DNA from 2 places in the Robbsia andropogonis genome. Region 1 is predicted to be linked to the other one. Evidence: predicted binding sites of a transcription regulator. Region 1 holds the regulator's gene; the other holds the start of a gene.

Region 1 (16,147 bases):
TGCGGTATGCGCCAAATCTCGGAGTGTGCGCGACGAATCTTCGTGCATTTCCTGCAACACGGTTGCCATGCTCTGGTGGCGTTTTGCAAAACTCACGTTTATTGCTAGGATCGGACGTCCCTTTTGGCTGGATCTACCTGATGTCGTCATCCGCACCTGCTTCTGTAACTTCGCCGCCACTGCCGTTCTTGTGCAGCCCGCATTACCCTTTTGCAATGGCGTGGATCGCAGCGTTGCAGGCAGTGATGCCGAACGAGCGCATCGTGCCGTTCGCGGCATTGACTGATTTCGAAAAAGCGACATGCTCAGTGGCGATCGTAGCGAATCCAGATCCGGACGAGGTGCGCGCGTTGAGCGGGTTGCAATGGGTGCATAGCGTCTGGGCGGGTGTGGAACGCTTGGTCGCCGAACTCGACGCTGAACCCGGCGGGACAGGTGCGTCTATACAGATCGTACGGCTGATCGATCCGGCACTCGCCGAAACGATGGCTGAAGCAGTCCTCGCCTGGACGCTTTATCTGCACCGTGACATGCCCCGTTATGCGTTGCAACAGCGTGCATCACAGTGGCGGGAACACGACTATATACGCCCTGCGGCGAAAATGGTCGGTTTGCTCGGGCTTGGCGCGTTGGGCGAAGTGGCAGCGCGGCGGCTGCATGCGTCGGGGTTTCAGGTTAGCGGATGGAGTCGGCGGCGCAGGTCGATCGCTGGCGTGCGGTGTTTCGCCGGTGACAGCGAATTGCCGACAATGCTGGCACAGACCGATATCGTGGTCTGCCTGTTACCGTTGACGCCAGACACCCGGCATGTTGTCAATAGCGCTGCGCTGGCGGCAATGAAGCCGGGCGCGGGACTCATCAACTTTGCGCGCGGACCGATCGTGGACGACGCTGCTTTGCATGCCGCGCTTGATACTGGTCGGATCGGACATGCAGTGCTGGACGTATTCGCACAGGAGCCGTTACCGCCTGAAAGTTGGCATTGGCAGCACCCTAGGGTAACGGTCCTCCCTCATATTTCCGCGCCTACCGATCGTGTGAGTGCATCGGCGATCGTGGCCAAGAACATTGCCTTGTTTCGTGCTAATGGCACGATACCGCCGGTAGTAAATCGACAGCAAGGGTATTAAAAAGCGTCTACTCGTCAAGCTCTGCGACATGCCTTGGAGAACGATGCCGAATAGCAGACATCGATTGTCAGTGTCAATGTTTAGCGGCCATGATCGCCTTGTCGAACGTCCCACCATCCTTGAAATGAACGTCTTGCGCTTTATCCCAACTGCCAAATACCTGATCAATCGTAAAAGTCTTGATCGGATGGAAGGTGGACGCATATTCCTTCAGCACTTTCAGGTCACGGGGACGCAGATGATGCTTGGCGATAATTGTCTGCCCTTCCGGGGACCACAGGAAATGTAGAAACGCCGTGGCTTCCCGCCGCGTCTTGTGCCGATCAACGTTCTTGTCAACAACGGCCACCGGCGGTTCCGCCAACAGGCTTTCACTCGGATAGACAGTCTCAAATTTATCTGGCCCGAACTCTTGTTGAATCAGTGCAACCTCATTTTCAAAGGTCACTAACACGTCCCCAAGGTTTCGCTGTGCAAAACTCGTTGTCGCCCCGCGGCCACCGGTATCGAGCACCGGTACGTTATGCAGGATAGCCTGTACGAATTGCTGCGCTTGAGCATCGGACCCACCATGCTGGACCCTCCATCCCCAGGCGGCCAGATAACTATAACGGCCATTACCCGACGTCTTCGGATTCGGCAAGATGACTTGCACGCCTGGTTTCGCGAGATCGTCCCAGTCCTTGATCTGTTTTGGATTACCCTTGCGGACCAGGAAGATCATTGTCGTCGTATAAGGACTCGCGTTGTTCGGGAACGCCTTGCGCCAGTTCTTGTCAACAAGGCCGCCCTTCTGCACCAAGACGTCAATATCGCTTGACTGATTCATTGTTACGACATCTGCTTGCAAGCCTTGCAGCACCGACAATGCCTGGGGGCTGGACCCGCCATGCGACTGCTTGACAGTCACGGTTTCTCCCGTCGTTTTTTGCCAGTAAGCGGTGAACGCCGGATCGATCTCTTGATACAGCTCGCGTGTCACGTCGTAGGACACATTGAGCAAGTTGGTTTCCGCACGAGCCGTACCGGTTACGCCGATCAAGGCAAGCGCGATTGAGAAAGTGGCGCTATAGAATCGCCGTTGTCCAGTCTCCGTTATGCGCCTTACAGCCCACGCTATCGATACCTTCCTGTCGCGCATGCAAAATCTCCATGAGATGCGTTGAACCAGGGAAGATCGCGTGCTCAGGACGAGCAGCGAGTAGCCTCCCAAGGCGGATCGTGGCTGGCATGCCACTTTCAGTCTGCTTTCGACGGATGTCGATTGTCTGAAGGTTTGAACGCCACGTCAACTGTCATCGGTTCGGTGTGGTGAGTCTCCTGCCCATTCCCTATCTTGTCGTTCCACTAGTGACCTGAATGCTTGTTTGGGCTTTGATTTCTGCGTTTTAAAGTGTCATTTCTAGATGAATGCCTGTTAGTTGCAAATAAAGATATATGCGACTGATGCCCGCTGAATTGATCGATAGCCCGAATGGACGCCGGCATCATGGGGCCTATTAGGGCAAAAATAAGCCATGTCGCCACTGTCATTTTCGATCGCGCATGGAATACTGTTTGCCCTCGCACGGTGGCGAGGCCCCGGGACCGATGCGACAGACGATTTCACGTTGTCATTCTTTCGGGACAATAATTCGATGTACTATTTATATTTTTGCGATTGATGCGCTCCACCGCTATTGCCTGTTTCGTCGGGTGGATCATCAACGCTTTGCCTGTAGGCGACGCGCATGCCGATAACATGCTTCGAGCACGGCCTGTGTCGGAGCGCGCGTCGTCCAAATCAGCAAGCGCGCCGGGAAAGAACCAGCCGGACTACTCGGTACGCAGCATTACCAATGCCAATCGTAGAAGCGATCGAATCCCCGGCGCATCCGTCTTGCACCAAGCACGTGCGTTAAAACTCGGCATGCCTTCCGATGCAGTCATCCTTGCGCGCGGCAAGTTGGCCGTGCTACAGCCTCATCCCAGCGGTCGTTTTACCATAGGTGTCCTGCGCGGCAACCAGCCAATAATCATCGTCGACCCGGATTACCCCACGCTGACTGGCGTGATTTCCGACCAATTGCATATACTCAAACATCAGTTGGGGATCGACTGGGACATCTACTCGTTCGAAACGGGTGAAGCCTTGACAGCGGCCCTCAGCGAAGGGCGGATCGACCTCGCCGCGGGACTTCATATGCCAGGTAGCGATCCAGCGACACCCGCGGGCGCAGGTATTGGCGCTCTGTCGGCTGCCACTGGCAATGGCCGCTGCGCGCCATCTCCGACGACGCAAGGGCAGCGCATGGCGCAAAGCGACCCCTTTCATGAATCAAGTGCGGCATGGGTTTCTCGTCGGCAACTCCCCGGCCTCCATCCACTACCGGAACCCGGCGCCATGCGACGCGCCAGCATCCCTGGCCTGATCCCCCACGACATATTGCGCAAGACGCTACCAAAATCAGTGTCCATCGACACGTGGATCTATGTCGACACCCAATACAACGGCCTGCGCGACGTTGCCCTGGGGCATATCGACGCGTTCCTGGGCGATGCCAATGCCTTGCAAGCCTACATGCCATCACCGTTGTTCAGTGAACTTCAAGCACATCGGTTGATGCCGCGAGTGCCGCTGCGCTACCGCTTCATGGCAAGAGAGGACGCGGCATCCGGGAGTGGTTTATTGGAGAGTATTGACGCTGCGCTACGCGCGCAATCGGCGGCACTGCGCGCGGACATCGCCCGTTACTGGAATCATCCCGTGGCCACGCATGGTGCGGCGCGGATCAATCTCGACGTGGCAGCCCGTGCCTGGATCGTGGCGCACCCGGAAATCCGGATTGCGGTGCCGATCAACAATGTCCCGATGGCGTATGCGAACGAACACGGACATTTCAGTGGCTTGATCGCGTCCATTCTGGAAATGGTCGGTGCCCGGACCGGTTTGCGTTTCGTACCCGTGTATGTCGATGCGCCCGACACGGCCCGGCTGGTCGTGCAACGCGGGGAAGCCGACCTCTTTCTGACCACTCGAAGCGATCGTCCAACCGATGTCCGTCGCTACCCTGAAACTGGCCACCCCACGCGGGCTCCCGTCGAAGCGAACGAGCGGATCACCCGCCCATTTCTGTATGCGACGGGCGCTATCGTTGCGCCATGCGGGATCGCACCTTTGTCCGATCCGAGCACTTTGCATGGCAAAAGAATCGCCTTGACGCGCGGACGTCCTATTTCGGAATACCTGGCCGCGCGCCAATTGCAGGGCGAGCACCTGGTGTATGCGAACGACGAGCGGCAAGCATTGGAACACGTGCGTGCCGGGCGCGCGGACGCGGCTATCATCTACCTCGATGCGGCCCATTACCTGCTGTCGATCACCCCCAAGAACGGCCTATGTCTGAGTGGCACGACCGGGCCCACGACAATCCCGATTCAGTTCGGCACGCGTCAGGCCGACACAATGCTGGCAAGGATCGTGGATGAAGCGCTTGGCACGATTCCAAGCGACACATTGCATGCTTTCCGGTCTCATTGGTATGCCGGCTCGGCCACGCCGAGCGGACACCGTATCGACTCGCATGTATTAGCATGGACGATCGGCTCGGCGCTCACCATCGGTTGCGGCATCGTTGCCTGGAACTACAACCTTCGCCTGCGTATCCGGCGCAAACACCATCACGAAGCCAAGCTCAATCGTTACATCGCTTTCCTGCGCCGCCTCATCGATGCGAACCCGATCCCGAGCTACGTACGGGATGCCTCAGGCGTCATGGTTGACTGCAACCTGGCGATGCTGCAACTGACGAACAAGACGCTCGATCAAATGCGCAACAAGCTGATCCATGAAGCCGACGAACTCGATGCCGAGAGCCGCATGAAGGTACAGCGTGGCTATGCAGCGCTTGCGGCCGGTGCCGAGTCCTATTCCGAAACGCTGTCGTTACGTATCAATGGACAGCAGTACGAAGGCTGTCATTGGCTTGTCGCCTTGGGCGAATTAGGTGCTGATTTTGGCGTTGCAAACGCATCGGCACCCGGGTCGGCAATGCTGGGCGGCTGGATCGACATGACCGAGCGCAAACGGATGGAACGCGCGTTACGGCAGGCCAAAGACGACGCGGAAGCCGCGAACCGTGCGAAGGTCATGTTCATGGCGGCGATGAGTCACGAAATTCGTACGCCGATGAATGTCATCGTAGGCGTCCTGGAATTGCTCTCAGCAGACAATCGAACGACCGCGCCGCTGAAACGGCAAGCGGATGTCGCGCAGCGTTGCGCGACATCCCTGATGACGTTACTCAATGATCTATTGGAGTTCGCCCGCACGGAAGTCGATGCGCTGCGCCTTGACTGCCACCCGGCCTCACTCATCGCACAGATCAACGATGCCGTGGACTTCTTCCGGCAAAGCGCACGGAATAAAGGCCTCGACGTCATCGTGGCATGCGACACCACGATACCGAATACGTTGGTGTTCGACGCGTCCCGGCTAAGACAGGTCCTGACGAATCTGCTAAGCAACGCGATCAAGTTCACCGCGACGGGATATATCACTTTGCGTGTAAGTCGCGTAACCTCGCCGGCCTCGGCAGCGCCCTCACCGGAAAAGGCTGCCGATCCAACCACGAGCGACACGCCCCTGACGACATCGCGCTTACTGTGGTTGACGATCAGCGTTGGCGACACAGGTCCAGGGATACCGGAAGATCTTCGTCCGCTCCTGTTCCAGCCGTTCCAGCAGTTGTCACACGACACGTTCCGTCGCCATGGCGGCACCGGCATGGGGCTTGCCATCTCGAAACGCATCATCGAAGCCATGCAGGGAAAAATCGATGTGGAGAGCGAGCTCGGTGTGGGAAGCACGTTTTCAATCACGCTGCCTTTTGACACGGGGGCATCGGGCCCGGACAAACTTTCCACTGCATCGCTCATGCTTCCGCCTAACGCGGACCCGCGTTCCATGATCCACTCGCACGTCGAGGCATCGCATCCGCACGCCTTGCGACCGATAGTGCCACCCCCGTCTTTTCAGGTCAGCCTGCAATCTGGCGCACACGTCTTGATCGTCGACGATCACGAAGCCAATCTATTGTTGCTAAGCACACAGCTTTTACAGCTTGGCCTTACGCCCATAACTACCTCGACCGTGGATCAAGCGCTAGCGTATCTTGACCCACCATCCCTTGAAAGGGCGGTGGCGTTCGATGCGGTGATAACCGACTGCAATATGCCAATTCAAGATGGCTATGCATTGGCACGCGCTTGCGCAGATCAATGGCCTCAATTGCCTGTCATCGGATATAGCGCCGACGATACGGAAAGTTGCCTGGAAGAATGCCTGCGCAGCGGCATGCGCGGCAGACTGACCAAACCGGTCACGTTGGCAACACTGCGCGCGCATTTTATCATCGCGGCACCGCCCGACACGCCGCGAAAGATCGCGTCGAATGCAGACGAGACCGTCATGACGATCGCACTTGGCGATCCGGAATTTGCGCGCAAATTGATCGACATCTTCGAACAGGGCGTGATGAAATCCCTTCCGACCTTTTCCGACGCCGTGCATGCGCAGGATGCGCAGCGCATACGCGACATCGCGCACCATAACAAAGGGCCGGCCGCAATGCTGGCGCTGCATCGCTTCGTCGATGCCTGCAGCACGATCATTGCACAGTGCGCCGAAGCAGCGGAACCCGACTGGGAAGAGATGCAGGCGCTTTACGTCCGAGCCTGCACCGCGGTGGAGGCTGAGTTGCAGTCCATCCGTGCAGCGCTCGCCGACCGCCGGCCCCTTACGCTTGACTGAAGAACAACCGTAACGTTGAAAGATCGGCCACACCCACTGAAAGCGCCAACATCAACCGGATGCGCGCTTTGTACGGGTTCAGCGAACCGCTCGCGACAAAACCTGCTGCTTCGTCGTCGACTGCGGCATTCAACGTGACACGCACGTCGGCAGCACGGCTCGATCTGACCACTACCACGCCCGCTGCCGTCGCGCGTCGCAACGCCGCCATCATCGGGGCGTTGATCGTACCATTGCCTGTTCCAGCGACGACGATGCCGCGCACCCCCGCGGCAACGAGTGCCTCCACCAGCCGGGGGGATGCACCCGCATACTGCGCGACCACCTCGACCGCCGCCAGCATGGTGGGTATGAAAGTGCTCGTGCGCACCTTATCTGACAGCGCCGCCGCGCGCGCCGCGCCCGGCTCGATCTTGGTCGCAGCGTCCGCCGGATGTCCTTCTGCCGCTTCGCGCAGCCAGCCAACGCGTCCGTCTTGCACCCATCCCAACGGACCACCAGACAGCGATACAAAGGCATCCAACGCATGACTGCTGATCTTGATCACATCGCGCGCCGCGTGGACGCGATTCTGCAGCGTGACCAAAACGCCCTTTCCCTTCGCCGTGCACGTGCCCGCCAACGTGACCGCGTCGAACAGATTCGCCGGGCCATCCGCGGATAGCGCCGTGGCCGGCCGCATGGCTGCCGTCAACACGATGGGCTTGCCATCGTCCAGAAGCAGATCCAGCCAATACGCTGTCTCTTCCAACGTGTCGGTGCCGTGGGTGATTACGATGCCATCGACATCATCGCGCGCGCGCGTGGCGCGCACGACCGCCGTGAGTGTGCACCAGAATGCCGGGTCCGCATCCTTGCTGTCGATCGATGCCACCGCGATGGTCTCGATTGTGGCAATACGTGCCAATGCCGGCACGGCACCGACGAGTGCGTCACCACCCAGCGCACCGGCCGCGTAACGTAGCGACTCACTATCCGACGCGGCGGCGCCAGCGATGGTGCCGCCGGTCGTTAGCACCACGATCCGCGGCAGCGCGGCCCATCCGGTGCGAGGCGTCGGCGTGGCGTTCGTAATAGAGGAATGAGCTGGCAGAGCGCCATCGGTGCGTGAAGAAGCGTCGGTCATTAGGAAAAGTCCTTGGATCACATCGCGGTCAAGTCGGAAACGCGGCGACGGCGCGCGCGAGCGGTGCATATCAGGGCGGCAGTGTGCCAGACAACGCGAACGATGTAACGTGGCCGTGGCCACCTTTGCGTAGGCGCTTCCATTTGCCTCGTGCGGATTTATCGTACCGTGTCACGTACGTCGCTTTCGCGCGACGCGCAACCCTTTCCAACGGATTCCGCGAAAATAGTTGCGTCAAAAAAAATACTGTATAGAATCACAGTATCGCATACAGGAAATCGAGACATGCTCAAGCTTACCGCGCGCCAACAGCAAGTATTCGATCTGGTCGTCCAGGCAATCGAACGCAGCGGTTTTCCACCAACGCGCGCCGAAATTGCCACGGCGCTCGGCTTCAGTTCGGCCAATGCGGCGGAGGAGCATCTACGTGCGCTGGCGCGCAAAGGGGTAATCGTGTTGTCGCCGGGAGCGTCACGGGGCATTCGCATCGTTCAAAACACCGACGACAGCGCCGCGTTCACGGATGAACGCGCAGCAACTCGGCCCCGGCCGGAATCGGCGGGAGTGTTGCCAAGAGATATAGACCGTTCCTCGCCGCGAGGGGGCGTTGCACTCGCGGGCATGCTGTCTCAGGCCACCGCGTTGTCTTTGCCGCTAATTGGACGCGTTGCGGCGGGAAGTCCGATCTTGGCTCAGGAACACGTTTTGCAACAGTACCAATGTGATCCGACTTTATTCAGCAATCGTCCGGATTATTTGTTACAGGTGCGTGGCCTCAGTATGCGAGACATCGGCATCTTGGATGGTGATTTACTTGCAGTACAGCGTCAAAACGATGCCCGCGACGGCCAAATTGTCGTAGCCCGTCTCGGTGACGAAGTGACTGTGAAACGATTGAAACGCATACCGGAGGGTATTGCATTGCTTGCTGAAAATCCTGATTACCCGACGATTGTCGTTGACCGTGAACGGTCCGACTTTGCACTCGAAGGGATTGCGGTAGGACTTATTCGACCGACGCCCCTTTGAAGGAGATACATCATGTCTAGGCTCGTTCGCTTGTTTTCTGTCGATAGCACCATTCACGCCTTTGGCCGCCTGCGTGCAGACCGCGGTCGCCTGTCATGTCGCGACAAAGCGAATCTGGCGGCACGTGCCACGGCACCGGTCCTTGTCAATCGAGATTCGGATGTCACACCCTCGCATCAGTCGATGAATGCAGGGGCTGTTGTCGCCCGTACTGCGGCACTACGTCCGACTGTGCAAGCCGTCGCGGCGGCGACTCCCCGCCCTACCGTACGCGTCTATCGCCGTACCAGTGGGATGACGATGGTGGGTAATATAGATGCAATTTGCCGGATGATTGACCGGTGCATCGCAGATGAGCGCGCGGCCTTAGCATCGAGGGGTGGTCTTGTAGCTGTCGCAACGCTTGCAGCCGGCTAAACATTGCCGAATATACCCTGGCCCTCAAGCGCTATTCTGTTCGCATTCCTCATTAATGTAGAAATTAGACAATGCACTTTAAACATAGGTGCAAAGAATCCCCCTACTGGCGTGAACAATAATGGGAGCTCAGGTACGGTTTTTGCCTATCTACAAGGTAGCTTAGTCATGCGCTTGCAAAGCTAACTCGGATTTGTTTCTGTTTGCTGATTGTTCGCCCTATCGGACGTTCTATTGGAGAGACAGAAAAGTGGCACCCAGCGTGTGTTCGAAAATACGCAATTTTGCGTTTTGAAGTACCTGAAGTGGAGGATAGTATGAGCGAAGACAAGCAATCTCCTGAGAAGCCAAACCCAACGACGCACAGCGACAACCGGGATAGCGCACTGCCTCACCGAGATGATGGAAATCGAAAAATGGCGCCAAACGACCTGCGCGATAAGAAAACAGATGAGCCACCGGTTGGCTGAGACAGTACCAGTCTGACGCATCGCAGCATGCACGATTTGTTTGCTAAAACAACACTTTGAATTAGCCCGCGGTCTGCGTTTATAGCGCTTGTCGGCAAGTCGTATCCTTGGCGCGGCGCCCCACCTCATCCAGCGATTCGCGCCTGTTAGCTTGACCGGCCATCTCGTATCGGCAGTACATTTATAGCCGGTTTTGCGGGAGGTATGAAGCCTTTTTCATAAGTCGCTCCCTTATCAAACAAGACACCACCGACGGTTACCATCATGCCTCGGTCCGCCGGCGGGATACGCTCCCAATTCCCCGCCAGCCATAGGGCCCATTCGACTGTCAGCGCTTTGACTGCGTCGCCGGAAATCGCGCCGGCTTGGTCGAACGCATCAATGAGGGCTTCTTGCTTCATCCGTTTTGCTCCAGGAGGTTCCGGGATGTCCATCGTCACCCTGAACAGGCCGACATAGCTGCTTGCGTATCCAATTTAAATAGCGACATCCTGACTTCGCCACGCAGCAACTACGCCGAAGTTGCTGTCTTTACAAACCCGATGACAGCCCGCTGTAGTCTCAGGACAAGGGGAACTCCATTCAGCCTACGCGTCTTTCTTCAGAGGCGTAATTGCTACGATGTTGCTTACGATACTACGGGTTTTTACACAATTGCCACGCAGCCACACGAAAAGTGAGACGCATTTGCTCGGTTGAAAGCAGAATGAAGGTTATTTGGAGCGTTTATTTGTAGATTATTTCACTACAAGCGACACCTTTCAGGTCATCGTCATGCGTTCAACTGTCTCGTTACGCGTACTGTACGAAGATACACCGTGGTGTTGAAGCCGTGCTCTTATGCTTGTAACCACTTCTTATCGGGTATTCCCGACGTCGTAAGACGCGACATGCCATAATCGAATGGCTTTTTTATTGAATCCGCTTGGCCGCCTTGCTAATGAACGCGGGCGCAACGCTGAGGGGTCATACGAGCACTGAAGCGAACACTGGACTGCACGAAGTCAACTGCGTGCGTTGAGACCGACGGTAATATCGCCTAGACGAGAATGCCGCACGCGTGGGTCTTTATGCAACGCGTCGCCAATGGGCAGCATTATTTAGAGACTTATGCCGACTCCACCTATTCCGGAAATGCAATATGTAACGCAGCGGGCCGCATCCCCGCTGAAAAAAGAAACAATGCCACGGTGTATGCCATTGCATAAACGCGGTAGGAACGCCGCCGTTGCGATAACGGCGGCGTTGGCGATAAGCGGATGTATCGATGTCCCGATAGGCTATCAACAGGCAGCGATGCTTGCACAACCGGGTCCTGGGCTGGCGCCAAAGGCCATTGTCGTCGTTCCCACGGATTTGCGAGGTGCCAAGACCGCCTTTCGCCCTGGCGGAAATTGCGCCGGTTATTGGTTTATGTCCAAATCGGGCGACGCAATCATTAACTCGGTACGGGCCACGTTGATGGGAGCCTATCCGGAAGTCGTCGTTGACGACGGCGTCAGTGATATCGACTCGGCAGGGCCAGCGGATCGGTACGTATTGAGCGACATTGCGTTTACCCCAGAATTGCACGTCGGATCACAATTCGTGGGGACAGCGCATGTGACAATCAATATCGCGGTGACGCCTCAAGGACAGCGCCTACCTACCGTTCACGAAACGCTCTCCGGATTCGGCAGCGACCACGAGGATGGGGCCTGTCACGCAGCGGCATTAGCCGTGTCGCGCGCAAGCCAGCATGCACTCCATGACGCGATGGTGGTACTTGCCAAAAACATCGTCAATCCGCAAGCCGAGTCTGAAATAATTCGTAGTGGATTGCGTTAAGCTGACACGCAAATGAAAAGACCGTGCACATTTCCGCGCACGGCCCTTCTTCAAGCTGCCTTAATGGCTTACCAGACGATCACTCACAGGTGCCGACGATGTTGCCGACGTCAGCGTGATAGTTGCCGGCTTGACGATGCTGGTTTTGTTATCTTGCGTTAACGGATCTTCTCTCTCGATTGCGTGTTCCCGCAAGACGAGTAGCACTACGCGCCATACGCCGCCGGCCAAGACGCTTACCGCACTCATGGCGGCCCAACCAAACAATTTGCCCACCGTCGTTCTTCCCGTAGCACATCGTAGATGGACACATCCTTTCAATATTGGAATATGGTGTGTCCGCCCTTTGGTCTCAACGCTTTATTCACAGGAATGCTACTCCCGCCCTTCTCGCGCTGCAATCAGGACTCGCCCTTTATGATGATTAGTTGAGACTTCACTATTCTCATTGCGCCCTTGGAAGAATATTACTTCGACAATCGTCGTGAAGTGCATAAATCGGCATAACGACGGCCGTTCACGTTGCTGAATTGCCACGACATTCATTGTCGAACCTGATTATTGCCTGGCTAGCATTCGCGAGAAACCCGAAGGTATGGGTACGCTATGGCAAAAAGTACCGATCGATACAGCGCACTATGGTGAATGACGGCATTGAAAATGCATGCATCGATCGAACGGGCTCGATGCTGCGGCACATCGACCGCAGCGGACACGCATCAGGATGGGAAAACCCTAGGTAAACCGAGAGCACCCATGTTTCATGCGTGCTTTCGTCAGATAGGTCGAGTCGATAGGTAAAGGATTCCGCATTTGAATCTCCAAAAATATAGTTTATCTTAATTTCTGTAATTTCATGAACATCTATTAAATAAATTAAATTCAAAAAATTAATTCTCACCTCTTCAAAAAAATCCGACCTGAAATTTATTTAAATCCATAAAAATACCAGTAAACCCGTAAACCCGTAAACCAATTTTATATTTTAATTTAACAATAAATTATACTAAAATCAATCAATAAAAATTCATTGAAATAAATTTCAGATGCTGATGAGATTTGAAATTTTCTTTCAATAGGCACATCACTTAATCAAAATGGGAAAATCCAAGCCCTTGATATACAACATCCCTGCCGCATCATCCAACGTGAGATTACGAGAGATCATCGGAGCTAGCGGCGACGCGATCACCCGTCGCTGAATGAATATTTATTATATGTTTGTACCAAACATATAATTTATGAACTCGCTTGCAATAGGTCGATATTGGCGATTGCGTGGCCACGGCGCTACAAATACAAACGGTCGTTTGACGCTGTCTCCAAATATACATCTGGATACAGCGCGCAGCATATCTCCAAGTCGCTCACTCATCACGCTTCGTGCGAAAATCCGGGCTTCAATACCGATCCAAAAGAGACACGCATGGACAACGACATTAAAGAATTACGCCTGAATCAGACTGCGCAGGCGCTCATACTGCAAATTCTGCTTAACGGCCACATCAATATGCATGAGGAGCCAGACACATATCGCGAGCAGCTTTTCGAAGCAGTCAGCGGCGTAGGGAAGCAAATGCTCGAATCCGTAGGCCAAGAGGATGACGTCACCTCGTTCAACCAGACGATCGGACTGCTTTTTTCTCGGTAACGGATGCTCGCGCCGTCTTACTGGATGTTGTTTACATGATAGCGAGGCTGCAACGAAGCATCACATCAAAAAGATCCACGAGGTCGCAGGCAGACAAAAGGTGTCACATTGAAAATAAGCAACAATACCTTGATGCAGCAGGCAGGTATTCGGAATAGGCGTGCCTGGCACGTTCGGTCCGCGAGATCACGAGCACGCAATTCTTGACTACCATCGGCAGCGGTGCTTTTCCTCGGGACATTGCGGAAACACGTGACGGCACCATTCAATTGCCGATATCGCAGGAAAAGCAGGTGTCAACGAGGTGACGATATGCGTGGCGCTGGCGTGACCTCCGATCGGCGATCTACACCCACCTTTTGATGTGTGGAATAAAAAAGAAAAGGACCTAAGCGACGAATCGTTTAAGTCCTTGAATTCTTTGGGGTGGCTGATGGGACTCGAACCCACGGCAACTGGAATCACAATCCAGGACTCTACCAACTGAGCTACAGCCACCACGATCTCAACAGCGCAAAATAGCCGCTTTGTTCGTTTCAGCGCCGCTTGGCGCAGCACTGAAAGACCGCAATTATAGGAAGCATTCGCCAGCTTGGCAAGAGAAACTTCATGTATTTTCTCAAGTCTCTCAACGATCGTTTTCGTTTCCGCTTAAGCGCAATGCGCTATCGAACCGCGAACGACGTGCTACGCAAATGGGCGTTTGCTTCATCGAAAATGGTGAAGTCTCCTTGGGCAAGGCGCGGACTATCGGACAACACGCGACGCCACGCTCGCGCGCCGGGCGCACCGCGATGCCAACCAAGAATATGTCGAACCATGGCGTTCAACGGCGTACCAGTACGATGCGCTGATTCAATATACTGGTGCAGTGCTGCTTCAACGGTGGCATCGTCCACGTCGATAGTATCAACGCCGTAGATGCGGCGATCCACACCGCGTAACATGCCTGGATTTTGATATGCCTCTCGACCGACCATCACCCCGTCGACATCTTTCAAGAGTTCCTTCACCTGGTCCAGTGTCTGCACACCGCCATTCAAAATAATTTCGAGATGCGGAAAGTCTCGTTTCAGTTGCCGAACGACGTCATATCGCAGAGGAGGAATCTCGCGATTCTGCTTCGGACTCAAGCCTTTGAGTACGGCATTGCGCGCATGGACGATGAACGTTTCGCACCCCGCGTCTGCGATCGTACCGACGAAGTCCCGGACAAAGTCATAAGATGCCTCATAATCGATACCGATACGATGCTTGACCGTCACCGGCAACGTTACCGCATCACGCATGGCTTTAACGCAATCCACCACGGTCACCGGCTCGCGCATCAAACATGCACCAAACGCACCACGCTGAACACGCTCTGAGGGACATCCGCAATTCAGGTTGATCTCGTCATAGCCCCACTGCGCTCCGAGTTTCGCCGCGCGCGCCAAATCGTCTGGCTCACTACCGCCCAATTGCAACGCTACTGGATGCTCCGTCTCGCCGAAATCAAGATGTCGACGAACGTCTCCATGCAACAACGCTCCGGTGGTGATCATCTCCGTATACAACCACGCCTTGCGCGTGAACATCCGATGGAACGCTCGACAATGGCGATCGGTCCAATCGATCATCGGTGCCACGCAGAAACGGCGCGGGCTGGCGTTTGAAGAAATGTCCATCAGATCAAGAAAGTAAGCGCGCCGGTCGCGCACGACGAAAAAACTGAGGCTACAGGCTGCATTAAAAACACGGAAAGGTGAAGCGCGTTGTCGCGACGTCTCTTCGCCGAGACGGCAGTATAGGTTATCGCGGCCCCCATTCCTCGTGTGCCGGATCACAGGGTGTTCCACACGCGACAATCGTTGCATTAATTGTCATATCCCCAATGGTACTGCCCGGACCGCGCGGCCCAGAAGTCGTCGTTAGTTGCCGACGGGGGCGACGGGGGCGACGGCAGCTACGCTAGCACTTTAACAACTACCAGGAAAGTTAGAGTGGGCGATGCTTGTACGGCGCAACCCTCTGCATTACCAACGTCATCCGTTGTCATTTCAACCTACAATGCAAATTTTTCTTATATTTGCAACCAACCGTACAATAACATCGCCGTGGATATTCCATATTCCATTTAATAACGATGAGTTTCCCATGCAAAGTGCTTACAATGTGCTCGCTCTCTTTTTGAAGAGCGATGCAGCAACGCATTACGCGGCGCGTATTTTCAATTGCATTGATAGGCGAGGCTCCTTGTACACCAGCGTGGCACTGATCATTAGCACGATGAATACGCCTTATGCATTCGCTGGACCGACCATCTCGCCGGAAGTAACGCCCGCGCCCCCCCGACTTGAATCGATTACAACACAGGCACTGGATTCATGTACCGAGATGGGGGAGATCGCACGCGCAGTCGCTGCCTGGCGCGATGCTGGCGGTGCGTCATGGATGGCAAAAGCGAAACTTGATCAACGGATCAGCGAGCCACCTGTGAAACTGGCTGCGCAGGATCTCGTTGACACCCTTTACTCCGAAGCCATGCGCAAACTCGGTCCAGACGAAACAGTCATGGTGGTTTCGGCAAGTTGCCGCAATGCAACAACACCGTCCTCCGCCAGCGAGCCTATAGTGACGAAATGACGGATACGTCAATCCGCTATAGCCCCCCCTGCTCGTCACTTTAATTGTCGCTATGTTCCAGCAAACGCCATTCCGATAGGA
Region 2 (16,147 bases), 170 kb from region 1:
CCGGGTCCCGTTGCAGGAAAATTCCTTGGCGATTTGCCTATGCTGGCGCGCCTTCGATTAGCGCGTGTCGGTGTGCATGACGTATCGGGCGGGACAATATGCACGGTTTTGGACGCCGATCGGTTTTTCTCGTATCGTCGAGAGGGTCGGACCGGCCGATTTGCCGCGCTGATTTGGCGATGACCGGACACGCGTGACGAGGAAACATTAGTCGTGTTTGATCCTGATCATGGAACCGGTGAATTTGAAAGATTTGTCTCGAATATTAGTGACGATGTCTGGAAATGATCTGGGGAAAACGATAGTCTCGTTTTGTTGCTGCGCGGCAATCGCTTCTGGGAAGATAGCGGTAGGCCGCACGTTGCGGCGAGTGTCGTTTCAGCGAGTCGGGCTGTCTTCCTGAGTGCGCATCGTTTAGCAACGTAGGCGGGCATGTCGCGGGCTGGATCACCGTCCGCTTAGCGGGGATTTTCAGAAAGGGAAACGAACACGATGTCCGAGCCGGATCGCAAGACGCCTCACCACCAGCCGCCAGACCGCAAAGCCCGCTCGTCAAAATTGCCCCGGCCTTCAGTCAAACCCGGCGCGCGCGCATCGACGACATCGGCGTCACCGTCACGGTCGTCTTCCAGGCGTGCGTCGTCCCCGTCGTCTGCCGCAAGGCGCGATACATCCGATACCACTCCCGTAGGCGATATGCAGCGTGCCGCCAATGACGACGGCGGTCCGCGCGCGGCGAATGACGCCCACGCGCCGCGCGGCCAGCACGCGCGGCGCCGGCCCCTACCTTCGTTGCAGGCGATGCAGGCGCAGGTACTGCTTTGGCGCGATATGCTCGCCGCCATGGCGAAGGCCAATGCGCCTATGGTGCCGTCCACGTCCCTTGCCGCGTTGCGTCATGATTATTTCAGTAACTGGGCGGAAGGGTTTCGGGCCGCCTCCAACGTGACGCCGGCCCTCGGTTCGCGCACGGCTGGTGATGCGGTGTCAGGAGGAACGCCATCCGCGAGTGGTGGCATGCCTGACCGGACCGACAAGCCACAGCTATCGCTGGCGGAACGCTTCGCCGACCATGTGCATCGCATCAATGCTGATGCGATGCGTGCAATGGCGTCGGCGGTTCAAGGCGATGCGGATACCGCCGCACGGCTTGCCTTTCTTGTCGAGCAATGGATCGCCGCCACGGCGCCCGCCAATGTATTTGGACTGAATGCGCCGGCCCGTGCGGCAATGCATGATAGTGGCGGGGCGAGCCTGCGCATGGGCATCGATCAATTGCTCGGTGACCTGCGCGACGGGAAAGTCACGCAATCGGATCCCGCCGCCTTCAAGATCGGCGAAACGTTGGCGTCGACCCCTGGCGCGGTGATCATGGAAACCCCGTTGTTCCAGCTTCTGCAATATGCCCCGGCCCGTGCGCATTACGCGCGGCCATTGCTGATCGTGCCGCCGTGCATCAACAAGTTCTACATTCTCGACCTGCAACAGAAAAACTCCCTGGTCCGGCATCTTTGCGATGCCGGACATCCGGTATTTTTGGTGTCGTGGTGCAATCCGGATGACCGCCTCGCCGGAGCAACCTGGGACGATTACGTACGTGCGGTGCTGTATGCGATCGATGCGGCGGCGGCGATTGCCGGCACGCCCGACGTCGATGCCATGGGTTTCTGCATCGGTGGTGCGTTGCTGGCCTGTGCCGCGGCCCTCGATGGTGCGCAAGCAGAGGACGCGGCGCGCTCGGCGTTGCGGTGGTCGTTGCCGGAGGCACAGCCATTGGCGGCAACGCTGCGCCCAGCGTATCCCGACGAGCAATTGCCCGCCGCGGCGCGCGTCGCGTCACTCAGTCTTCTCACCACCTTGCTCGACTACACGGACAGTGGCGTGTTGCGGCTCTTCGTTGATGAGAAGCAGGTACGTGAACGTGAGCAAAGCATTGGTGACCCGCGAGCGCCGGGTTTGATGACGGCCAATGAATTCAGCAATACCTTCTCGCTGCTGCGACCGAAAGAGTTGCATTGGCATTATGTCCAGCAGAACTACATGCTCGGGGCAATGCCGCCAGCGTTCGATATGCTTTTTTGGAACGGTGATGGTACCCATTTGCCTGGACCGATGTTCTGCTGGTATCTGCGCCAGCTATATCTGAACAATCGTTTGCGAGAGCGGGACGGCCTCCGTGTCTGTAACATGCCGGTGGACTTGCGTGCGATAACGGTACCGACTTTCGTCTACGGGTCGCGGGACGATCATATCGTGCCTTGGCGCAGTGCCTATGCATCGCTGCCGCTGCTGGGTGGGCCGGTGTCGTTTGTCTTGGGCGCGTCGGGACATATCGCGGGCGTCATCAATCCGCCAGCGGCGAACAAACGCGGCTTTTGGCGTGCGGCGGACGACGAGGCGGCGACGGCGCGCACCGCGGTCAATGACGATGGACATGCCACCGATCAGGTGACGGATGCGGATAGATGGTTCGAGCAATCGCAGTATGAGTCAGGCAGTTGGTGGCCGACATGGTGTGCCTGGCTTGCGGCGCGCCAACCGGATGCGACCGCTGCGCGCGCCGACAGTGCGGCGCGTACTCGGAGCGCGGCGGCGCCTAGATCGGCCGACGCCTCGCGTGCCATCGATGCAGCCAGCATCGGGACCGGGCGATCATTGCCGGTCAGAGAGGATACGGACCCGGATTGGCGCTATGGCAGCGCCGCGTATCCGGTCATCGAAGCCGCGCCGGGACGCTACGTCAGGGTCCCCAGCGTGCGCAATCCATAGCAATGCAGTATTCATTTGAACGGAGGGGACACATGGAAGAGGTCGTGATCGTATCGGCTGCTCGAACGGCCGTGGGCAAGTTTGGCGGCTCGCTCGCGCAGGTTCCGGCGGCGGATCTTGGCGCTGTGGTGATCGACGCGGTGCTCAAGCGCGCGGGCGTCGCGCCGGACCTGGTCAATGAAGTGATCATGGGACAGGTTCTGACCGCCGGTGTCGGGCAGAACCCGGCACGGCAGGCGTCGATCAAGGCCGGATTACCGGACAGCGTGCCGGCGATGACATTGAACAAGGTCTGCGGCTCCGGCTTGCAGGCCGTCATGCTGGCGGCCAATGCGATTCGCGCGGGTGATGCGGAGATCCTGATCGCGGGCGGCCAGGAAAACATGAGCGCTTCCCCGCACGTCTTGCCCGGCTCGCGCGACGGGTTCCGGATGGGTGACGCAAAGCTGATCGACACGATGATCGTTGACGGGCTTTGGGATGCATTCAACCAGTATCACATGGGGGTGACCGCGGAAAACGTCGCCAAGGCGTTTGACGTTTCCCGAGCCGACCAGGATCGTTTTGCCGCGGCGTCGCAAAACAAGGCCGAGGCCGCGCAGCGCGACGGGCGATTCAAGGACGAGATCGTGCCGGTGCCGGTACCGCAGCGTAAAGGCGATCCGGTGCTGTTCGAGATCGATGAATTTATTCGCCATGGGGCCACGCCCGAGTCGCTAGCCGGGCTCAGGCCGGCCTTTGACAAGAACGGCACCGTAACCGCCGGCAATGCGTCGGGTTTGAACGATGGCGCTGCGGCGGTACTCGTGATGTCCGCAAGCCGTGCCAAGGCGCTGGGGCTGACGCCTTTGGCAACCGTGCACGCCCATGCGACCGCGGGGGTTGATCCGAAGACGATGGGAATGGGCCCGGTGCCGGCCTCGAAACGGTGTCTGGAGCGCGCCGGATGGCGTGTCGACGATCTCGATCTGATGGAGATCAACGAGGCGTTCGCCGCACAGGCGTTGGCCGTGAATCGGCAGATGGGTTGGGATATGGAGAAGGTCAATGTCAACGGCGGCGCGATCGCGATCGGGCATCCGATCGGTGCATCGGGCTGTCGGGTGCTGGTGACGTTGTTGCACGAGATGCAGCGCCGCAATGCGCGGCGTGGCTTGGCTTCGCTGTGCATCGGCGGCGGCATGGGTGTGGCATTGGCGGTAGAGCGCCGATAAGGGCCGGTCGTGCCTGGCAGGTGAGCAGTGATAAATCAATGACGTGTCCGCCGTGGATGTCGCATCACGCGGCGCGGCGGTCCACGCGTTACTACAAGGAGGCATGATGTCGAAGAAAGTGGCGTATGTAACCGGCGGCATGGGAGGCATCGGGACCGCGATTTGCCAGCGTCTGCACAAAACCGGCTACACGGTGGTGGCCGGCTGCGGGCCCAATTCGCCGCGCCGGGAATCCTGGCTGAAGGCCCAGGCCGAGCTGGGTTTCGACTTCATTCCGTCGGAAGGCAATGTAGCCGATTGGGAATCGACGCGTGCCGCATTCGAATCAGTGCGTGACAGCGTAGGGGACGTCGCGGTCCTGGTGAATAATGCCGGTGTGACGCGCGACGCGGTGTTTCGCAAGATGACGCGGGAGGATTGGAACACCGTCATCGATACGAATCTGACCAGCTTGTTCAACGTGACCAAACAGGTAGTTGAACCGATGGTGCGGGCCGGCTTCGGGCGTATTATTAATATTTCATCGGTAAATGGTCAAAAAGGGCAATTCGGGCAGACGAATTATTCGACGGCAAAGGCTGGTATTCACGGTTTCACGATGTCGCTGGCGCAGGAACTGGCTACCAGCGGCGTGACGGTGAATACGGTGTCACCGGGCTATATCGGCACCGATATGGTTCGCTCGATTCGCCCTGACGTGCTGGAGAAGATCGTCGCGACGATTCCGGTGAAGCGTCTGGGCACGCCGGACGAGATCGCCAGCATCGTGAACTGGCTCGCTTCCGAGGAAGCGGGCTTTGCGACCGGCGCCGACTTCTCGTTGAATGGCGGCCTGCATATGGGCTGAGCCGCCGATCGGATCGGAAGGCATGGCAGGGAGACATGGAGACATCATGAATCGGAAATCCGCAGAAGAGCGGCTGATCAAGAAATACCCGAACCGCCGTCTGTATGACACCCAGACCAGCACGTACATCACATTGCTGGATGTCAGGCAACTGGTGCTGGACCAACAGACGTTCACCGTGGTGGACGCGCGGACGAACGAGGACCTGACGCGTAGCATCTTGCTGCAGATCATTCTGGAGGAGGAAAACGGGGGCGTGCCGATGTTCTCCTCCCCCATGCTCGCCCAGATGATCCGGTTTTACGGCAATGCGATGCAAGGCGTGATGGGCTCCTATCTGGAGCAGAACATCAAGGCCTTCACCGATATGCAGCAGGCTTTTACAAAGCAGGTGGAGGCGGCTGGCGCCGAGGCCACGTCGCAGGGTTTTCCGGTCAGTCCGGAAAAATGGATGCAGATGATGAATCCAACTACCCCTGCGATGCAGGATGCGATGCAGCACTACCTCGATCAGTCGCGGGATGTGTTCTCGCAGATGCAGGAACAATGGCGTCGGCAATCCCAAGGGTTGTTTTCGGGGTTTCCGTTCGGATCGCCCCCGAATGCGAAGCCGCAAGATTCGTCGGAGTAGGGGAAAAGCGTCGCTTCCCTATAATCCTCAGTCGGTTTTGCGATTCGAGGCTGGGCTGGGCGTATAATAATCGGTTGCATCGCGCCGGTTCCATTTTTTGGCCGGTGGTCGATTCCCTTCAGGCTCGCGCCGACCGCGCCTTACCGCCTCAGTTATGTCCCAGAATACACTTGCCGACACACCGAAGGTCGGTTTCGTCTCCCTTGGCTGCCCGAAAGCACTCGTTGATTCCGAGCAGATCATCACGCAATTGCGGGCCGAGGGCTATCAAATTGCCGGCAACTATGCCGGCGCTGACCTGGTTGTTGTCAATACCTGCGGTTTTATCGATGAGGCCGTACAGGAAAGTCTCGATGCCATCGGTGAAGCCCTTGCGGAAAACGGCAAGGTCATCGTCACGGGGTGCCTCGGCGCGAAGAAAGGCGCGAGCGGCAGCGGCTTGGTTCAGGACGTTCACCCACGCGTGCTGGCGGTGACCGGGCCGCATGCGGTGGGCGAGGTGATGCAAGCAGTCCACAACCATCTGCCTAAGCCACACGACCCATTCACGGACCTCGTTCCACCGGCTGGAATCAAACTGACGCCCCGCCATTACGCCTACTTGAAGATTTCCGAAGGTTGTAATCACCGCTGTACGTTCTGCATCATTCCCTCCATGCGTGGCGACCTGGTATCTCGGCCAATCGGCGAGGTGATGCTCGAAGCCGAAAAGCTGTTCCAGTCGGGCGTCAAGGAGCTACTGGTTATCTCGCAGGACACCAGCGCTTACGGCGTTGATATCAAGTACCGCACTGGTTTCTGGCAGGGGCGTCCAATCAAGACGCGCATGACCGAATTGGTCGCCGCGCTCGGCGAATTGGCGCAACAGCACGGTGGCTGGGTCCGTCTGCACTATGTCTACCCCTATCCGCATGTCGACGAGATTATTCCGTTGATGGCCGAGGGGCGGGTATTACCTTATCTGGACGTGCCGCTTCAGCACGCGCACCCGGATGTGCTGCGTCGGATGAAGCGCCCTGGCAATGTCGAAAAGACGATGGAGCGGATCAAGGCGTGGCGTGAGATATGTCCGGAATTGACGATTCGCAGCACTTTTATAGCGGGTTTTCCGGGCGAGACCGAGGAAGAGTTTCAGACGTTGCTCGATTTCATCGAGGAAGCGCAGATCGATCGCGTCGGGTGCTTCGCATACTCGCCGGTGGAAGGCGCAACGGCCAATGCGCTGGAAGGTGCGTTGCCGGATGACGTTCGTGAAGCACGTCGGGCCCGGTTCATGGCGGTGGCCGAGCGTGTTTCGGCCGAGCGGTTGAAGCGAAAAGTCGGCAAGCTGATTCGCGTGCTGGTTGACGAAGTCAATGCCGATGGCGGTATCGGTCGTTCGGCCGCGGATGCGCCGGAAATCGATGGCGTTGTCTATATTTCACCGGCGCAGAAAGCCTCGAAACGCTACAAGGCAGGAGACTTCGTTACCGTACGCGTGACGGGTGCCGATGGCCACGATTTATGGGGCGATGTTTCCTGACGGCGTGACGACTGCGTCCGGCTGAGGGGCGGCATTTCGATAACGGCGGCACTGGACCTTCCTTGGACCGTGCCGCCGTTGTCCTTTTCGCGACTGGGGCACTAGGCTGTGTGGTGACGCGCTTTACTGCGACGGCAGCGGCTGGTTATCGGGGGCACTATCTGGCCTATCGCCGCTGGACGAACCGGTCGGTGATAAGGCCCCATCCATTCCCGCCGGGATGAAATGCTTGTTCATCGGTCGATCGATCGGGCCGGGTACCGGGGTCACCTTGATTGATGGGCCGTTTGCACCCGGCACGGTGGTTACGTCGTACGAGATATCGCCGTGGCAGGTGCGGGCGACCCAGCGTTGCGGCGAGGGGTCACGTGGGTCCTGCTTCGGGGGAGGGCGTTCGATATTGTCCACGACGTCACAGCCCGATCGGATGGCGGCATCCAATCGCACCATGTTCTCCGCCGATGCTCGTCCGTTGCTCAGGTCAGGCGACGCTTTGTGCAGAAACGATGGCCTGGGTATTTTCTCCAGTGTGCCGCACCCCGACAGTCCGGTGATGCCGACAACGGCGAGCGCCAGGGCCAGGCATGCGACGCTTCGTGGCGGGCGCGTACGTGAAAACGCAGCAGCACGCGCGGTCACGGGAGCGATGGGGGGCGATAAGGCTTCTGCGGCGGGCCGCAGGGAAAACGCAAACGTCATCGAACTTTCCTGGTGAAGCGAAAATGGGGCGAATTGTCATGCCGAACGAGACATCGCGCGCGATGCCGGTTTTTCTTGGTCCGTGCACGCCGAACGTGGCGACGGGCGATGCGGGCATTCCCGATGCCAAAGCGCGCGGACCGCTATACTACGTCCAATGCAATTCATTGATACAAGCCGTCAGGCGGGTACCAACCACCGCGGCCGCAGCATCCCGCATGTCCCGTGGACAGGCAGCAGGGGCGCAGACGGGTTTTCGGCCGTTGGCGTCTCGCGCAAACCGGTCCCATCGGGGATGGGGTACGCTGCGTGCATTGTAGCGGTTGGCGCCCCCAAGGCCGGTTACAGTACGCTACAAGGATCACCATGAGTGTCACGCCTTCCGATATTCCTTCTTACCAGACGCGTTTGCTGCATGAATCCCCGGAACTTGCACCAGGGTTCGATGCTTTTCCCGTAGCCGTGCATCGGGCGTCCACCGTGGTGTTCCCGGACCTGAAGACAATGCGGAACTTCGATCCGCACAGCGATAGACAATGGCGCTACGGCCTGCATCAAACGCCAACCTCCGCCACATTGGCCAAGCGTCTGGCGATGATCGAAGGCGGCGAGTACTGTCTGCTGCAACCGTCCGGACTTGCCGCCATCTCGAATGTCTATTTCGCGCTGGTACGCCAGGGTGATGACGTGCTGGTCCCGGATAACGCCTACACGCCTAACCGGGAGCACGCGGAATGGCTCGCTGCGGACTTCGGCGTAACGGTGCGATATTACGATCCGACGGACGGCGACGCAGTGCGGGCAATGATTCAGCCAAACACCCGATTGATCTGGATCGAAGCCCCTGGTTCGGTATCGATGGAAGTGCCTGACGTGGCCGCTATCACCAGCGCGGCGCAAGCGGCAGGGGTGCCGACGGCAATCGACAACACGTATTCAGCGGGTATTGGGTTGAAGCCATTCGATTATGGTTGCGATATCTCTATGCAGGCGCTGACGAAATATCAATCGGGTGGCAGCGACGTGCTGATGGGCGCGCTGGTTACCCGTGATAAAAATCTGCATTTCAAGTTGAAGCGGGCGCGGGCGCGCCTGGGCCTGGGGGTATCGCAAGATGACTGCTCGTTGATCCTACGCAGCCTGCCGACGCTGGCTTTACGCTACGCGGCGCACGACCGCGGTGCCTTGGCCCTGGCGACGTGGCTCAAGCTGCGCCAGGAAGTGGCAACGGTGCTCCATCCGGGCTTGCCGGATTGTCCGGGCCATGCGAACTGGCGACGCTATTTCACCAGTGCCGGAGGCTTGTTCTCGGTGGTTTTCGACGCTGCGTATTCGCCGAAGCAGATCGACTCGTTCATCGAAGGGCTGAAGCTGTTCAAGATCGGTTTCAGCTGGGGCGGTGCGAATAGCCTCGCGTTGCCATATGACCTGCCCTCGTTGCGCACGGCGGCGGCATGGCCACACAAAGGCACGTTGGTGCGCTTCTATGTCGGCTTGGAAAACGAAGAGGATCTGCGGGCCGATCTCGAACAAAGCCTGACAGCCCATCTGACGCCGGTCGCCGGTTAAAGCGGCTGGCCGCCCCGCATGCGTGGGGGACGGGCGATGTGCTTAAGCGGACGGGGCGGTCTTATTCAGGAAAACAGCCGTAGCACACCGTCGAGGCCGGCGTGCTCCAGTGCCACGCTTGCGCCCGCCCACACTTTCGGTTTGGCGTGAAAGGCGATCGACAGACCGGCCTCGGCCATCATCGGCAGGTCGTTCGATCCATCGCCTATCGCAATCGCCATGTCCGGCGAGACGCCCATGGCGGCGCAGGTTTCCACCAGACGGCGCGCCTTGAACGCGCCATCGACGATTTCGCCCAACACGCGTCCGGTCAGTTTGCCATCGATGATTTCGAGCGTATTGGCATACGCCGCATCCAGGCCCAGGCGCGCGCGCAGTTTCTCCGTGAAGAACGTGAAGCCGCCCGACACCAGCAAGGTTTTCAAACCCGCGGCCCGGGCGCCGGCCAGCAGCGCTTCCGCGCCTGGGGACAGCCGCAGCCGCTCGGCATATACCTTCTCCAGCACGGAAGCGTCAAGCCCTTGCAGCAGCGCTACACGGCGCCGCAGGCTTTCGCCGAAATCCGGGATTTCACCGCGCATCGCCGCTTCCGTGATGGCCGAGACTTCCATTTTGAGGCCACAAAAATCGGCGATCTCGTCGATACATTCGATCGTGATCAACGTCGAGTCCATATCCATCGTCAACAGTCGAAAATACGACAGCGGCCGTGAGGGGACCCAGCCGGCATCGAGCCCATTGGTTGCGCAGTACTGCTCAATGGCGGCGCGAGCCTGTGCCTGATCGGCAGTATCGCCAACGTCCGTGAAACGCACTGCATAATCGTCGATCGTCTCGACGGTGCGGCTTAGACACAGGGACTGGACGGCCGCGATATGGTGCGCGTCCATCGGGTGCGCGGGACGTGGAACGGCAAAGTCGCGCAGGGCGACGGCCGACGGGACTTGCAGAACGAGATTCATCAGCGCAAAGAAAAGAAAGAGGGTACGGGCAGGCGCGTATTGTACCGGTAAGCCATGTCAGTTCTTCCACATGCCACGCATCCGCGCCGCGATATCGATCTTGACTGCGGCCAATGCCTGTGAACCGTGCGCGGTTGGTGCCGACGGCGGTGGCCAGGATCGCACGTCGAACAGCGGCACCAGTCGTTGTGGCAGGAAGCGTGTTCGCGACGCATGGACGTGCCGATCTCCCTGCGCCGCTTGCTGATGCACATAGAACCGTTGTGGCACGACGATATCCAGTGACGATTTTGCGCGCGTCATGGCCACATACAGGAGCCGCCGTTCTTCTTCGATCTCATCGATTTGTCCCGTGGCTAGATCGGACGGCAAGCAGCCGTCCACCGCATTCATCAGGAATACCGAGGCCCATTCCTGTCCCTTGGACGAATGTATCGTCGACAGGATAAGGTAGTCCTCGTCTTTCAGTGGTACGCCCGATTCGTCGCTGACGGCATCGGGTGGGTCCAGCGTCAATTCAGTCAAGAAGCGTTGCCGAGACGGGAATGTCGCCGCGATCTGCTGCAACTGATCGAGGTCGGCCTCGCGTACATCGGCATCGTCATGCGCGCACGCCAGGTGCGGCGCATACCATGTACGGATACGATCGAGTTCCGTCGGCCAGTCTGTTTTGTTGCATGCGCTTTGAGAGACCAGTTTGGCGAACGCATCCCACCCTTCCACACCGGGCGGTGCGTGTGGCGCCGTAGCATTGACCGGCAACCGCGTCAAATCGTCACCGACAACGTCGAGGACCGCGCCGGCCTTGACCGGGCCGATGCCGGGTAGCATTTGCAGTACGCGAAAGCCCGCCACGCGGTCGCGTGGGTTTTCGAACCATCGCAGCACGGCGAGCAGGTCCTTTACATGGCTGGCATCAAGGAATTTCAATCCGCCGAACTTGATAAATGGCACATTGCGTCGCGTCAGCTCGATTTCCAGCGGCGCACTGTGATGCGCGGCGCGGAACAGTACTGCCTGTGACTTCAGCGTCGTGCCGGCTTCGCGGTTTTCCAGGATGCGTGAGACGAGATACTGCGCTTGCGCGGCCTCGTCGGTTACCGTCACCAGGATCGGGCGCGTGCCGGCGCGGCCGTCGTTCCACAGACGTTTCGCATAACCTTCGGATGCCTGGCCGATCACGGCGTTCGCGGCGTCCAGGATCGCCTGCGTTGAACGATAGTTGCGGTCCAACGTCACAACGCGCGCCGGCGTGGCGAATGTTCGAGGAAAATCGAGGATATTGCGGACCGTTGCACCGCGGAACGCATAGATCGATTGTGCATCGTCGCCCACAACGGTCACGCCGCGGCCATCCGGCTTCATGCGTCGGACGATGTCGGCCTGCAAGGTGTTCGTGTCTTGGTATTCGTCCACAAGAATATGGGAGAAACGCTCACCGAGCGCCCCCGCCAGTGCCGGCTCCGCTGCCATTTGCGCCCAATACAGCAACAGGTCGTCATAGTCGAGCACATCCTGTGCTTGCTTTGCCTCGACGTAAGCGGCGAACAAATCGCGTAACGCGTCCGCCCATTCGGCGCACCAGGGAAAATGCCTCGCCAACGTCGCCTCCAGCGTTAGCCCCGTATTCACCACCCTGGAATAGATCGAGATACACGTTTGCTTTGTCGGAAAGCGCTTCTGTTTCACCGAAAGGCCGCGTTCGTGCCGGATCAGGTTCATCAGGTCCGCCGCGTCGGGGCGATCCAGGATCGTGAACGCCGGAGACACACCGATATAGGGCGCATATTCACGCAGCAGGCGCGCGCCGACACTATGAAAAGTGCCGGCCCAGGGCAATGTATCGCGTGCCGCCGTCCGCGCCGCTTGTCGCGGCGATGCGCCCGTCAGCTTGGCGCGCTCGATGGCGGCACGTACCAGCAATTGGTCCACGCGACGTGTCATTTCGACGGCGGCGCGACGGGAGAAGGTCAGCAGCAGCACGCGTTCGGAGGGGACGCCATGATCCAGCAGATTCGCCACGCGATGCGCCAACGTCGCCGTTTTGCCTGTGCCGGCACCGGCGATGACCAATAGCGGCTCCGAAATCGGCAACCCTGGCGGATCGCCGGCCTCACCACGGGCCCCGCCAATGCCATGGCAGGCCGCTTCCCGCTGCGCCGGATTCAATTTATCGAGCAACGCCGCCATCACCGCACGCGAGGCATCCGCGGACGCCTCGGACCGCGTATCGGGAGAAGGAGATGTCTGATCTGGAAAGGTCATGTTGAAACTGTATAGGCATACAGGTTTTCACGCAATCGCGCCGCAGCAACACCGGGTTGGATAGGCCTGCCGGCAGGGGTTCACAGGCGTGCAGCGTTGCAGAATAATCGTTGTTATGATGTAAAACAGGATTTCGAGGTCTACTGCCGTAATCTTTGGCCACGACGCGGCGATGCGGGTGGAGCCAAGGTAACGCATGTCGACGAGGACGCCGTTGAACGGGCGTCCACGAAGTGCCGAAACACCAGATCACTTGCCGCCTTGATGACTCTTTGCCGTCGTACGCTTTCATGACTGACCTGCTAAGCCGTTTAAAAACAGAGACCGCTGATTGCCATCATGCGCTGGAGCGCGATATGGACATCATGCGCCCGACAATGCGGCGGGACGAATATGTAGCGCTTCTGACGCGGTTTCGTGCTTTCGTGGCGCCCTGGGAGACGCGTCTACGCGCGGCCGTACCCGACGACCTTGAGGCGTTTGTTTCGACACGCGAAAAAACGGCTTTGCTCGATGCCGACCTTGCCTTTCTGGGGCAAATGCCGATATCGGCAGCATTGGCGGCCGGCGGTTCGGCGTGGGCGGCAACCGTGCCAATGCACGGGATCGGCGCCTGTTTCGGAACCCTCTATGTGATGGAAGGCTCGACGCTTGGTGGGCGATTCATCGGTCCTGCGATGGCACAGCGCTTTCAGCTCAGCGGTCGACAAGGCTATGCCTACTTTGATCCGTACGGCGACAAGACCGGCAGCATGTGGAACGCGTTCAAGGTGGAGGCAACGGCGCGTGTACCCGAAGGCGAATTCATGGAAGCCGTGGCGTCCGCCCGCGCGACATTCCGTGCCTTGCAATCCTGGCTGCCCTCGCCGGATACGCCGGGACAAACCACGATCCTGGCTCAGCCCGCAGCATGACGACCATTTTGCCGGGATCGGATGACAAGCCGTCGATGCCGGGCGCGAATGTCGCCCGGCTCGCGTCCACCGAAGTCGTGGCGGTATCGGCGACAGCGGATGATACGCCGACCGCCAGTAGTGTGAAAAACTGTGATGACCCTTTTGACGACATCGCGTTCCGCGCCGCTGTCGCGGCATGCGATGCCGAGCCCATCCATATTCCTGGGGGCATTCAGCCGCATGGCTATGTCCTTGCACTGGACGCGTCACACCATGTCATCCAGTGCTCGGCCAACATCACCGAGTTGACGCGCCGCCCGCCGCAGGCAATGCTCGGTCTTCCGGTGGCCGAGGTGATAGGAGAGGGCGGCGCGCGTGCAATCGTCGAGGCGCTTTCATCTGCGGAGATCAATGACCAGCCCTTGTATGTCTGTCGGGTTTCGTGGTCGCCTGATAGCATGGCTCATCGCGTGTCCGATGCGTCGGATGCCGCGGATTCGGCGGCGCGGCATGCGCGGGGTGAGCGCGCGCTTGACTTGATCGTGCACGCGCATGATGGTGTGACACTCTTGGAAATCGAACCGACCGATCACGTCGGGAACGTTTTCAGTCCGATCTATGCGTTGGTACGCACGTTTATCGGCCGCTTGCAGGATGCGGGCACGGTCGAGGCCCTCAGCGTCGTTGCGGCACGCGAAGTACGTCGGATCACGGGTTTCGGTCGTGTACTGGTGTATCGTTTCGATGAAGATGGCAACGGCCAGGTGCTAGCGGAAGATCGCGAGGACGACTATGTCTCGTATATGGGTCAGCATTTTCCTGCATCTGATATTCCGCTACAGGCGCGGGCGTTGTATTTAAAGCATCGTATCCGTTTAATCGTCGACGCGGGCTATGCACCGTCGGTGCTGCTGCCGGCGATCCATCCGCATACCGGTCGGCCCACGGATCTGTCGTACGCAACGTTGCGTAGCGTCTCGCCGGTGCATTTGCAATACATGCGCAATATGGGCACGGCCAGTTCGATGTCGATCTCGATTATCGTGCGCGGTCGTTTGTGGGGTTTGATCTCTTGTCATCACGCAACGCCCCGTCACCTTAATTTTGAGACTCGCGCGGCGTGTGAACACTTGGGTGCCGTCTTATCGTTGCAAATGGAGGCGAAAGAGGACCGCGCTGAATCGGATTACCGCCTGGAACTGAGACGGATGCTTGTCGATCTGATTGCGACAATGTCCGATCGGGATGATTTCGTCGATAGCCTGATGTCGGATCCGCGCGGCCTGCTGCGATTCATGGCTGCCGATGGCGCGGCCGTCGTGTTCGAGGGGCGCACGGTCACGGTGGGTGCGACGCCGGATGAAGCGACGATCGAGGCGCTCATTTCCCATATCGGCACGCAGTCGACGCGTGACGTGTTCGCCACCGATGCGATTGGCGAGCAGTTGCCGGCAGCGCTACCGTTCGCCGGAATTGCCAGCGGCATGCTCGCGGTGCAGATTTCGCGCTTGCATAGACACTTCGTCATATGGTTCCGGCCGGAGGTCGTTCGGACCATCGAGTGGGCGGGCAATCCGCGCAAGCTGGATGCCGACGCGAGTGGACGTTTATCACCGCGTACAAGTTTCGAGACCTGGAAAGAAGTGGTGCGCAATCGATCCGTTCGATGGCGCGCGGGCGAACTGGCGGCGGCGCATGAATTTCGCGCCTCGGTGCTCAGCATCGTGCTGAGACGCGCCGAGGAGATGGCCGCCATTGCCGCCGAGCTTGGGCGTGTCAACAAGGAACTCGAATCGTTTTCCTATTCTGTTTCGCATGACTTGCGTGCCCCTTTGCGGCATATCGTGGGCTATGCCGACCTGCTGACTGAATATGAAGGTGATCGGTTGACGGAGCGGGGTGCACGCTTCCTGAAGAATATCGTCGATTCGGCGCGTTTCGCCGGCACATTGGTCGACGACCTGCTGACGTTCTCGCAAATGGGACGCGCGGCATTGCGTCCGACGCCTGTACGACTCAATACATTGGTGGATACCGTTATCCGCGAAATGCAGCATGAGAATCCGCATAGACGCATTGTCTGGCATATCGCGCCGTTACCGACTGTCATCGGCGATCCCGCCTTTCTTCTGCTTGCCATCCGTAATCTGCTTGCCAACGCGGTGAAATACACGCGCACACGCGAGCAAGCGGAAATCACCGTGGACGCAAGCGAGGGCGCGACGGAGTATGTGATTTCGGTGGCCGACAACGGCGTGGGGTTTAACATGCGCTACGTGGGCAAGCTGTTTGGCGTGTTCCAGCGGTTGCATCGCACCGAGGACTTCGAGGGCACCGGTATTGGATTGGCGAACGTGCGTCGCATCATCGAGCGTCACGATGGCCGCACCTGGGCGGAAGGTGAACTGGATCGCGGTGCGCGGTTCTTTTTCACGATGCCGAAACACGCGCAAACCGCAGCGCGGTCGACGGGACCCGAAGGTGACTGAGCCGCTGCATCTGCTGTTGGTCGAAGACAGCTCGCTTGATGCGGAGTTGACGTTGTCACGGCTGGATGTCGCCGGCTTTACCTATGACGTCCATATCGTCGATAACGCGTTCGACTTCGATGCGGCGGTCCGCACGGGGCGTTATGACGTCGTCCTCGCGGACTTTGTCTTGCCGTCGTTCTCCGGCGGCGAGGCATTGGGGATGGCACGTGCGTATTCGCAGGATCTGCCCTTCATTTTCGTCTCGGGCGTACTCGGCGAAGAGCATGCGGTGGACATGCTGA

Evidence for each region. The regulator LexA, encoded in region 1, represses DNA repair genes until DNA is damaged. The targets are predictions, from matches to a motif close to ACTGTATNNNNATACAGT.
Region 2: a site for LexA is predicted at 12,485-12,502, ahead of SJQ66_RS22750 (ATP-dependent helicase). Genes of this name have one in related genera too.

What each region holds. Positions count from the first base shown of each region.
Region 1 is NZ_CP139170.1:1,930,250-1,946,396, reverse strand. Features, by position in the region: gene SJQ66_RS22130 (2-hydroxyacid dehydrogenase) at 141-1,130, shown strand; gene SJQ66_RS22125 (sulfate ABC transporter substrate-binding protein) at 1,204-2,271, opposite strand; gene SJQ66_RS22120 (ATP-binding protein) at 2,794-6,921, shown strand; gene SJQ66_RS22115 (asparaginase) at 6,908-8,047, opposite strand; gene lexA (transcriptional repressor LexA) at 8,333-9,076, shown strand; gene SJQ66_RS22105 (hypothetical protein) at 9,089-9,493, shown strand; gene SJQ66_RS22100 (hypothetical protein) at 9,811-9,963, shown strand; gene SJQ66_RS22095 (hypothetical protein) at 10,110-10,364, opposite strand; gene SJQ66_RS22090 (hypothetical protein) at 11,158-11,790, shown strand; gene SJQ66_RS22085 (hypothetical protein) at 11,851-12,066, opposite strand; gene SJQ66_RS22080 (hypothetical protein) at 13,217-13,441, shown strand; tRNA gene SJQ66_RS22075 (tRNA-His) at 13,864-13,939, opposite strand; gene dusA (tRNA dihydrouridine(20/20a) synthase DusA) at 14,107-15,108, opposite strand; gene SJQ66_RS22065 (hypothetical protein) at 15,431-16,066, shown strand.
Region 2 is NZ_CP139170.1:2,098,960-2,115,106, reverse strand. Features, by position in the region: gene pgeF (peptidoglycan editing factor PgeF) at 1-183, shown strand, start outside; gene SJQ66_RS22790 (PHA/PHB synthase family protein) at 493-2,769, shown strand; gene SJQ66_RS22785 (acetyl-CoA C-acetyltransferase) at 2,802-3,983, shown strand; gene SJQ66_RS22780 (3-ketoacyl-ACP reductase) at 4,090-4,830, shown strand; gene phaR (polyhydroxyalkanoate synthesis repressor PhaR) at 4,874-5,461, shown strand; gene rimO (30S ribosomal protein S12 methylthiotransferase RimO) at 5,616-6,983, shown strand; gene SJQ66_RS22765 (hypothetical protein) at 7,107-7,682, opposite strand; gene SJQ66_RS22760 (cystathionine beta-lyase) at 8,049-9,251, shown strand; gene serB (phosphoserine phosphatase SerB) at 9,317-10,141, opposite strand; gene SJQ66_RS22750 (ATP-dependent helicase) at 10,271-12,478, opposite strand; gene SJQ66_RS22745 (biliverdin-producing heme oxygenase) at 12,769-13,392, shown strand; gene SJQ66_RS22740 (ATP-binding protein) at 13,389-15,863, shown strand; gene SJQ66_RS22735 (response regulator) at 15,856-16,147, shown strand, end outside.